3 regions of the Streptomyces sp. NPDC104226 genome follow, and region 2 is predicted to be linked to each of the others. Evidence: riboswitches for the same ligand, from Rfam matches in the RefSeq annotation. Region 2 holds a riboswitch; each other region holds the start of a gene.

Region 1 (3,267 bases), on a different contig from region 2:
CCCGGTACTCCGGCGGGACGACGCGGCTGCGGTCGGCGTAGGCCAGCAGCACGCTGTCCCACATGGCCATCAGCCGGGGCGGCGCGGGCGTGTCCTCCTCCGGACGCGGTGCGCCCGGGACGTCGAACAGTTCCTTGCCGTCCGGACCCGTCAGCCGGTCGAGCCCTCCGGATTGCTCCAGAGTGCTCAGCGCCTGACGGATCCTGCCCCGCTGGACCAGGGAGAACTGCGCCACGTCCGCCACCGAGGCCGGCCCGAACCCCTCCAGATAGCGCAGGACCAGCGCCCGCAGGGACTCGGTGGAGGCCTCCGGATCCGCCGGTACCGTGCGCGGCCGGCTCGGGGGCGCGACGTACGACGGGCGTTCCCCGAACGACCACGGCGCGGCGGTCGGTGCGTGCAGCAGCGGCGCGTACTGCCGCAGCCCCCACCACGCTCCGGGCTGCGGCGGCGCCCCCAGCCGCTGTCCGAGCCAGGCCTCGCACTCGGCCGTCGTACGGGGCCGGTCGGCGAAGTCCAGCAGCTCCGGCACGAGGACGTCGGCGTCCTCGGCCGTGAGCCCCGAGTCGGTGAAGCGGGTCCCGAGCCGGGCGGCCCGTACGGACGGCTGCACGGCCTCCCGGAAGGCCGGGTAGTCCTGCGCGTGCACGGCGTGCAGGGTCAGCCGCATCAGCGTCGACTTGACGACCTCGCGCCCCGTGAAGGCGGCGTCGAGGTCGGCCGGGTCGAAACCGGCGAGCCGGTTCCACAGCGCGAGGTAGGGCGAGGCGGCGTGCTGCGCCTGCAGGGCGACCACCCTGCGGACCGCGTCACCGACGCCCATGACCTCGCGCCGCAGCAGCAACTGCCGTGCCAGGGTGGAGCGGTTGAGCTCCCTTGCGCTGACCTTCATGCCACGACCGTCCCGTCCCCTGTCGGAACGGGCAGCCTAACCGGCACCTCCGACAGCGCCCCGGATTCAGATGCTGACGCCCTTCGAGCGGAGGTAGGCCAGCGGGTCGATGTCCGAGCCGTACGAGGGACCGGTGCGGATCTCGAAGTGCAGGTGCGGGCCGGTCGAGTTGCCCGTGGAACCGGAGAGGCCGATGGTCTGGCCGCCGGTGACGCTCTGGCCGGACGAGACGGACAGCTGGGAGAGGTGCGCGTACTGGCTGTACTTGCCGTCGGCGTGCCGGATGACGACCTCGTTGCCGTACGACCCGCTCCACCCGGCGGAGACGACGGTGCCGGCGCCGACCGCCTTGACGGTGGTGCCGCTGCTCGCGGCGAAGTCGACCCCGGTGTGGTAGCCGCTGGACCACATGGAGCCCGCGGTCTTGTACGCGGTGGAGGTGCCGCCGCTGACCGGGGCGACGAAGCCGGTCGAGGTCGAGCCGGTCGTGGTCGATCCGGTCTGCCGCTTGGCGGGCGCCTTGGGGGCGGGCGCCGTGACCTCATCGGAGGAATCCGACGAATCGCCAGAAGCGGAGGAAGCGGAGGAAGCCGACTTCTTGACCGGCTTCGGCTTTTCGGCCGGCGCGGCCTCGGCCGCCGCGGCCGGAGCCGCGCCCTTCGCGCCGAGGGTGAGCTTGAGGCCCGGGTGGATCAGCGAGGGGTCGGCGCCGACGGCCTCGCGGTTGTCCGCGTAGAGCCGCTCCCAGCCGCCGGTGAGGTGCTGACGCTCGGCGATCTTGGAGAGGTAGTCGCCCGGCACCACGGTGTAGACGGCCGGGGCGCCCTGTGCGGCGGCCGGCGCGGCCTGGAGCGCTGCCGGCGCCTGCGCCGCCACCTGCGGGGCCTGGACCGGAGCTGCGGCGGGGGCCGCGGCCGGGACACCCGCGGCGTGGGCGCCGGTGGCGCCGAGCAGCGGAAGCGCGAGGGCCGCGCCACCGGTGCCGGCCGCGGCGAACCCGCGGGATATCGAGCGGGACTTGGGACGGCGGTGCTTACCCGTTCCGGACATGGCGAATTCCTCTCCGACGCCTGCGAGGTGAGCTGTCGGGTTCGGACTGGAGATGTCCGGCCGCCCCTGTGCCGGTGAACGGCACATGGACGGCTTCACCCCGAGCCGTCCCGTTGTGAAGATCTCCACCGGAGATCCGGGACAGCGGCTTATCTGGTTCCCCCGCTCCTGCCACGCGCGTGAATAGTCGGGTGCGGTTTCCGGTCGGTGGCAGGATTAGGCGGTCCGTCCGGATCGATCGCGAACGTAATCCAGTCCGGCCGTACGGAACAAGTCATGAATTCACCAACGGAATCCTGAAGGTGACGGGCCGCCGGAATTCCGGTCACCCTCCGTCCATTCCGCACCTTCAACAACCGCCCCGGCAAGGCAATTCGCCATTCGCGATCAGCCACTCACCGTCACCGTATGATCTGGCTCACGGGGGCATGTCCGATCTCGCCTCTCGCTATGGCAAGTTGCCCACAAGTAGCGTAATTCGGACACCATCAACGAGAACGACGAGACGACGACACGGAGGAGCCCGGTGACCCAGCCGATACCCCAGAGCCCCCACACCGATCCGGCGCCGCAGGAGCCGCTGCTGACCGGAGTGCGCAACTTCCGCGACGTGGGCGGGTTGCCGACCACGGACGGCCGACGGGTCAAGTCAGGACGACTGTTTCGAAGCGGACATCTGGCGCATGCCACCGAAAGCGACGCAGAGTTCCTCGGGTCGCTCGGACTGCACACCGTCTTCGACTTCCGCAACGGGGCCGACCACGCGCTGGAGGGGCCGGACGTGGAGCTGCCGGGGGTCCGCAACGTCAGCATCCCGCTGTCGGATCCTGCCGACGGCAGCGAGTTCTGGAAGATGGTCCGGAGCGGGGAGCTGGCGCAGCTCCGCGAGCTCCTGGGCGAGGGCAAGGCCGCCGCGCGGATGTCCCGTTCGTACCGGACGATGATCCGGACCCGTACCGCCGAGCACAGCCGGGTGGTGCACGCGCTCGCCGAGGACAGCGTCCCGGCCCTCATGCACTGCGCCGCCGGGAAGGACCGGGCCGGCCTGTCGATCGCCGTCACCCTGCTCGCGCTCGGCGTCGAGCGGGAGGCGATCGTCGCGGACTACCTGGAGTCGAACGCCCCGCACAACCGCTACCGGTACCGTCGCAACGGCGAGGAGCCCGAGGCCCGCGCTCCCGAGGCGATGGAGCTGCTCGCCCCGCTCTTCGACGCCCGCGCCCCGTATCTGACCACGGCCTTCGAGGCCATCGACGAGGAGTGGGGCAGCGTGGAGCGCTACCTCGCCGAGGGCCTCGGGCTCGCGCCCGAGACCCTCGGCAGGC
Region 2 (3,267 bases):
GATGTCGACGTTGGAGTCGGCGTGCGACCCACCGTTCAGGATGTTCATCATCGGAACGGGCAGCAGGTGCGCGTTCGGACCGCCGAGGTAGCGGAAGAGCGGGAGGTCGGAGGCCTCGGACGCGGCGTGCGCGACGGCGAGGGAGACACCGAGGATGGCGTTGGCGCCGAGGGAGCCCTTGTTCTCGGTGGCGTCCAGGTCGATCATCGCCTGGTCGATCAGGCGCTGCTCGGTGGCGTCGTAGCCGACGAGCTCCGGGCCGAGCTGCTCGATGACGGCGAGGACCGCCTTCTCGACGCCCTTGCCCATGTAGCGGTTGGGGTCACCGTCGCGGAGCTCTACGGCTTCGAACGCTCCGGTGGAGGCGCCGGACGGGACAGCAGCACGGCCGGTGCTGCCATCGTCGAGGCCCACCTCGACCTCGACCGTGGGGTTGCCTCGGGAGTCCAGGATTTCCCGGGCTACGACGACGTCGATGGACGGCACGAGCATCTCCTTCTGGGATGTGACGCTGGGTGTGCGGTGGCATGTCAGGCCGTGGGATGGCCTTGCCGCTTAGAGCCTAACCGCCTCCGGGCACTCGGCCAGCCGACCGCCCGGGTCCTGGGACGAAAAAGGGCCTGAATGCCCCCCTTACAGGACATAGGGCCCTTGATCATCGGCGATTCGGAGGGTCCGTCAGCCCGGCAGCACCCGCACACAGCACCGCCCGGCGCGAAGGGGGTTGCGCGCCGGGCGGTGGATCTGCGTGGTGGATCTACGTGTGGAACTACTGCGCGTCGCGAATGCGGCAGCGCTTGTTCTCACATGTTTCAGCCGAGGTTCAGCTTCTGACCCGGGTAGATCAGGTCGGCGTCCGAGACGGTGTCCTTGTTCAGCTCGAAGAGCTTCTCCCAGCCGCCGGCCACCTTGTTGGCGTCGGCGATCGCACCCAGCGTGTCGCCGGACTTGACCTCGTAGGAGCCGGTGCCCGTCTTGGGGGCCTCGCTCTTCGGCGCGGCAGCGGCGGCCGGACGCTCGGAGCGGGTGGTCGGAGCCTCGACGCGCTTGGTCTCCTTCTTCGGCTCGGCCTTCTTCTCCTGCTTCGGCGCCGGCTTCGGCTGGGCCTTCGGCTTGGCGGGGGTCTCCGCCGAGCCGCCGTTGTAGGAGGAGTTCGACAGGCCCACGCCACAGGACGGCCAGGCGCCCTTGCCCTGGCCCTTGAGGACCTTCTCGGCGATGGCTATCTGCTGCGACTTGGAGGCCTGGTTGGCCTGCGCGGCGTACGCCTTGCCGCCGTACGCGGCCCACGTGGAGGACGAGAACTGCAGGCCGCCGTAGTAGCCGTTGCCCGTGTTGATGGACCAGTTGCCACCGGACTCGCACGCGGCGACGCGGTCCCATTCACCGGCGGTCGCGGCGGAAGCGGTGCCCGCGGCCATCAGCGGCGCGGCCACGGCGACACCGGTGACACCGGCGAGCGTGACGATGCGGACGGCCTTGGAGCCGCGACGGTGCTTGCCCTTGCCCGAAAGCAGCATGGAGTTCTCCTCACCGACGCCTACGAGGTGAGCTGTCGGGTTCGGGCGAGTGAGTGCCCGGCCGAGCGACCTAGCGCTTGGCTTAACCCCTAGCCGGTTCCGTGACCGTCTCTCAACGGCCGGTTCCGGCGCCTACCTTGGTTCCCCCGCTCCTGCCTTCGGCGCTTGACGCGACGAGTGTTCCCTCCGTCCGCCGGCAGGATTCGGCGATGCGGTCGAAGGAGCCCGCGGTGGCGAGCGATTCAGAAGGTAGACAGGTCTTCCCCCGATGTTCAACGAGGAACATCGGGGGAATCGGTGCCTACTTGCGCCCCCCGGAGGGACGTTTGCGCAGGTGAGGGCGGGGTTTGCGGAACCGTCCGGGCCGGACACGCCAGTTGACCTGAAGAGACACATGTCTCACTTACAGAAAACGGACAATCAGCTGGTTCCGGGCGACTCAAGTGTCCCTATTAGTGCGTTAGATCCAGGTTCTGGCCGGGCTTGATCAGGTCCGCATCTCCGCCGATGAGCTGCTCGTTGGCCTCGTAGAGCCCCTTCCAGCCGCCCTTCACGCCGTTGGCGTCCGCGATCGCGATGAGGCTGTCGCCTTCCTTCACGGTGTACGTCGGGTCCGACGCGGCATCAGATGCGGCGGGCGTCTCGACCGCGGCCTGGCCGCGGTGCTTGCCGCTGCCCTCGGTCGCACCGGGGGTCGCCGGGGCGCTCGGCGAAGCGGAATCGCCGGGTGCGGCCGGAGTCGCCGGGGCCGTCGGGGCCGTGGGATCAACCGGGTTGACCGGAATGGTCGGGTTCGCCGGATTGCCCGGGTTGATCGGGTTCGTGGTGTCCCCGGGGCTCGGCGGGGTCACGGGTGCCGTCGGATCCACCGGCGTGGTGGGCGTGGTCGGGTCCACGGTCGGCGGCGCCGGAGTCGTGGGGTCGGCCGGAGCGACGGGGCTCACGGGGGCCGTGGGATCCAGGGGGTCCACGGGAGCCGTCGGGTCGCCCGGGAGGCCGGGAGGCGGCGTCGGGAGGTCCGGCGAGGGCATGACGGGCAGTTCGCCGGGCACGCCGATCGGATAGTCGGGCAGCGACGGGGACGGGCTCGCCGGAGTCGGGGCCCCGAAGTCCGTGGACGGCTTGCCCGAGCCGCTGTGCGGCACCGAGTCGTCCGGGCGGGACGGGGCGGGGGCGGCCGATCCGGAACCGTTGGGCAGACCCGGGTCGACCACGGCGGCGGGCGCGTCCTGCGTCAGACCGGCCGGCACGCCGCACAGCGGCCACGCCTGGGGGCCCTGCGAAGCCAGGACCCGCTCGGCCACGGCGATCTGCTGGGAGCGGCTGGCCAGGTCGGCGCGCTCGGCGAAGTCGAGCCCGCCCGCGTTCTGCCACTGCTCCTGGCTGAACTGCAGCCCGCCGTAGGTGCCGCCGCCGAAGTTGGCGCTCCAGGTGCCGCCGCTCTCGCACTCGGCGACCTTGTCCCATGTGGAGGTCTCCGCGGCGCTCGCACCGGTGGCCGCGAGCAGCGGCAGGGCGAGCGCGGTGCCGGTCACTCCGGCGGTGACGACAAGTGCGGGCACTTGTCGGGGGCGTCTGTGGCGGCCGTTCCCGGAACGCATGAGGCTGCACCTTTCGCATAACGGCGGGGTAACGGCAGAACCTAGCCGCCTTCGAACGCCTGTCACAAGTTTGGCCAGCCAACTGACTTCAGGTCAGGCCGGTTTCAGACGTTTTGGCCCCCGGATTCGACAGAGAACCGGACCGG
Region 3 (3,267 bases), on a different contig from region 2:
CTCGCGCGGTTCGCCGCGGAGGGCCCGACGGCCGAGGAGATGGAGCGGGCGCAGGCCCAGCTGGAGCGCGAGTGGCTGGACCGGCTGAGCACGGTGGCCGGCCGCGCCGACGAACTGTGCCGCTTCGCGGTTCTGTTCGGCGACCCGCAGCTCGCCCTGACCGCAGTCCAGCGCGTCCTCGACATCACCGCCGAGGAAGTACAGGCCGTGGCCGCGGCCCGACTGCGCCCGGACAACCGGGCGGTGCTCGTCTACGAGCCGATCGCCGCGGACGACAACGAAGAGACCGACGCGAGCGACGAGAACGAGGGGGCGGAGCAGTGAGCGACACCGCAGCCGTCACGATGACCTTCCACCCGCGCCCCGAGGCCGGCGAGCCGCAGCCGTGGGCCTTCCCGGCCCCCGAGCGCGGGGTCCTGGCCAACGGCCTGACCCTGCTGCGCTGCCACCGTCCGGGCCAGCAGGTGGTCGCGGTCGAGATCAACCTCGCCGCCCCGCTCGACGCGGAGCCCGAGGGCCTCGACGGCGTGGCCACGATCATGGTGCGCGCCCTGTCCGAGGGCACCGACAAGCGCTCCGCCGAGGAGTTCGCCGCCGAGCTGGAGCGCTGCGGCGCCACCCTCGACGCGCACGCCGACCACCCGGGCCTGCGGGTCTCCCTGGAGGTCCCGGCCTCCCGCCTGCACAAGGCGCTGGGACTGGTCGCCGAGGCGCTGCGCACGCCGGCCTTCGCCGACGCCGAGGTCGACCGCCTGGTGCGCAACCGGCTCGACGAGATCCCGCACGAGAGCGCCAACCCGCAGCGCCGCGCCGCCAAGCAGCTCTCGAAGGAGCTCTTCCCGGCCACCCTGCGGATGTCCCGCCCCCGTCAGGGCACCGAGGAGACGGTCGCCCGCATCGACTCGGCGGCCGTACGGGCCTTCTACGAGGCCCACGTGCGCCCCGCGACCGCCACCGCGGTGGTCGTCGGCGACCTGACCGGCATCGACCTGGACGCCGTCCTGGCCGACACCCTGGGCGCGTGGACCGGTGACACCACCGCCCCGCGTCCGGTCCCGCCGATCACCGCCGACGACACGGGCCGCGTGGTCATCGTGGACCGGCCCGGCGCGGTCCAGACGCAGCTGCTGATCGGCCGCATCGGCGCGGACCGGCACGACCGGGTCTGGGCGCCCCAGGTGCTCGGCACGTACTGCCTCGGCGGCACGCTCACCTCCCGGCTGGACAAGGTGCTGCGCGAGGAGAAGGGGTACACCTACGGCGTGCGCGCCTTCGGCCAGGTGCTGCGCTCCACCGCCGACGGCAAGGGCGCCTCGATGCTCGCCATCAGCGGCTCGGTGGACACCCCCAACACCGGCCCGGCCCTGGACGACCTCTGGACGGTGCTGCGCACCCTCGCGGAGGGCGGCCTGACCGACGCCGAACGGGACGTGGCCGTGCAGAACTTGGTGGGGGTTGCCCCGCTGAAGTTCGAGACGGCCGCCTCCGTCGCGGGCACCCTCGCCGACCAGGTCGAGCAGGAGCTGCCGGACGACTACCAGGCGCAGTTGTACGCGCGGCTCGCCGAAACCGGGACGGTGGAGGCCACTTCGGCGGTCGTCAACGCCTTCCCGGTGGACCGTCTGGTCACGGTCCTGGTCGGCGACGCCTCGCAGATCGAGGAGCCGGTGCGGGCCCTCGGGATCGGCGAAGTGACCGTGGTCGGCAACTGATCGTGGTCGTCGACTGACCGTCAGGTGATCTCCGGCGGGCCGTCAACCGGCCTGCCGCCCAAGGGGCTCCGGTGGCTTGTCCATCGGGGCCCCTTTTGTCCTTTATTTGGCCTTTAGTGGTGTGGTTGCTTGTATGCGGTGTGGCGTACGCAACAAAAGGGCGTGTCTGTTTGGCGATTGACTGATGATCCGCCTAGCGTCGGCCGTGCTGTCCGTCAGTTGTAACCGCCGCGTCCGCGGCACCGGGCAGCGATCGCCGAGTCCCCGTCAGGCGCGAGCCTGGGGAGCCGGGGACCCACTTGTGTCCCTGGGGTGAATCGGACCGCCTCGCAAGAGGGGGCCCGTAGGAGACCTTCCTGCTCCGAACCCGTCAGCTAACCCGGTAGGCGAGAGGGAAGGAAAGGATCAGCCCCTTCATGGCGTTTGGCAGTCGCGTTGCCGGCAAGCACCGTGGTTCGAGCCGTCTGAGCCGCAAGACCGCCGGTTATGCCGGTATAGCCGCCCTCGCCACCACCGGTGTCGTCGGCTCCCTGGCCGGTCCCGCGTTCGCCGCGGACCAGTCCCCCTCCATCGAGGACACCGGCAGCCTCAACACCATCGTGGTGGCCGACGAGCTCGCCGGTGACGTCGAGGCCCAGGCCCAGTCCCAGCAGCGGGCCGCCGAGGCCGCCGCCGCCAAGGCGCAGGCCGAGGCCGACGCCAAGCAGCGCGCCGCCGAGGCCAAGGCGAAGGCCGAAGCCCAGGCCAAGGCCGAGCGCGAGGCCGCCGAGCGCGCCGCCCGCGAAGAGGAGCGCAAGCGCCTCAACACCTTCGTGTCCCCGCTCGACGACACCTACGTCAGCACCCAGTACCACGCGGGTGGCGGCATGTGGTCCTCCGGCAGCCACACCGGCATCGACTTCCACGCCGCCTCCGGCACCGAGGTGCACGCCGTGGGCCTCGGCACCGTGGTCGAGGCGGGCTACGGCGGTGCGTACGGCAACAACGTCGTCATCAAGCACGCCGACGGCACGTACACCCAGTACGGCCACATGTCCTCGCTGAGCGTCTCCGTCGGCCAGCAGGTCACCCCGGGCCAGAAGATCGGCCTGTCGGGCTCCACCGGCAACTCCAGCGGCCCGCACCTGCACTTCGAGGCCCGCACCGGCGCCGACTACGGCACGGACATCAACCCGATCACGTACCTGCGCTCGCACGGCGTCACCGTCTGACCCGCTGCGCTGCACGCACCACGCGTCTTCCGCGAAGGCCCCGGCTCTTTGAGAGCCGGGGCCTTCGTCGTGCCACGTGATTCGCGTGTCGCGTTTCGAACTGCGCGATGTGAATGTTTCGCATTCCCGGCCGTCCTCGGAAATTATCGTGTGTTGCAATAGAGTCGCAACGCGCACAGCCATACGAAAAAGGCGGAGGTCCGGTCTTGCGTATTCCCGCGCACACGGTATGCACAGCGATCCGCGACGACATCGTCTCCGGGGTGTTCGGGCCCGGCGCCCGGCTGACCGAGGAGGTGCTGGCCCGCCGGTACGGGGTCTCGCGCGTCCCGGTGCGCGAGGCG

What was found. A riboswitch is a leader RNA that binds a small molecule or an ion and turns the genes downstream of it on or off. The one in region 2 is predicted to bind cyclic di-AMP.
Region 1: linked by a shared signal. The riboswitch ahead of ACZ60J_RS11385 (M23 family metallopeptidase) and the one ahead of ACZ60J_RS18920 (transglycosylase family protein) in region 2 are both predicted to bind cyclic di-AMP.
Region 3: linked by a shared signal. The riboswitch ahead of ACZ60J_RS27220 (M23 family metallopeptidase) and the one ahead of ACZ60J_RS18920 (transglycosylase family protein) in region 2 are both predicted to bind cyclic di-AMP.

Annotation. Positions count from the first base shown of each region.
Region 1 covers NZ_JBVJMS010000003.1:314,139-317,405, forward strand. Annotated here, with positions in the region: gene ACZ60J_RS11380 (winged helix DNA-binding domain-containing protein) at 1-892, opposite strand, end outside; gene ACZ60J_RS11385 (M23 family metallopeptidase) at 959-1,942, opposite strand; cyclic di-AMP (ydaO/yuaA leader) riboswitch at 1,945-2,142, opposite strand; gene ACZ60J_RS11390 (tyrosine-protein phosphatase) at 2,469-3,267, shown strand, end outside.
Region 2 covers NZ_JBVJMS010000005.1:548,924-552,190, reverse strand. Annotated here, with positions in the region: gene eno (phosphopyruvate hydratase) at 1-486, opposite strand, end outside; gene ACZ60J_RS18920 (transglycosylase family protein) at 813-1,520, opposite strand; cyclic di-AMP (ydaO/yuaA leader) riboswitch at 1,523-1,694, opposite strand; gene ACZ60J_RS18915 (transglycosylase family protein) at 1,973-3,082, opposite strand; gene ACZ60J_RS18910 (cytochrome P450 family protein) at 3,226-3,267, opposite strand, start outside.
Region 3 covers NZ_JBVJMS010000009.1:144,105-147,371, forward strand. Annotated here, with positions in the region: gene ACZ60J_RS27210 (M16 family metallopeptidase) at 1-324, shown strand, start outside; gene ACZ60J_RS27215 (M16 family metallopeptidase) at 345-1,712, shown strand; cyclic di-AMP (ydaO/yuaA leader) riboswitch at 1,957-2,116, shown strand; gene ACZ60J_RS27220 (M23 family metallopeptidase) at 2,129-2,923, shown strand; gene ACZ60J_RS27225 (GntR family transcriptional regulator) at 3,130-3,267, shown strand, end outside.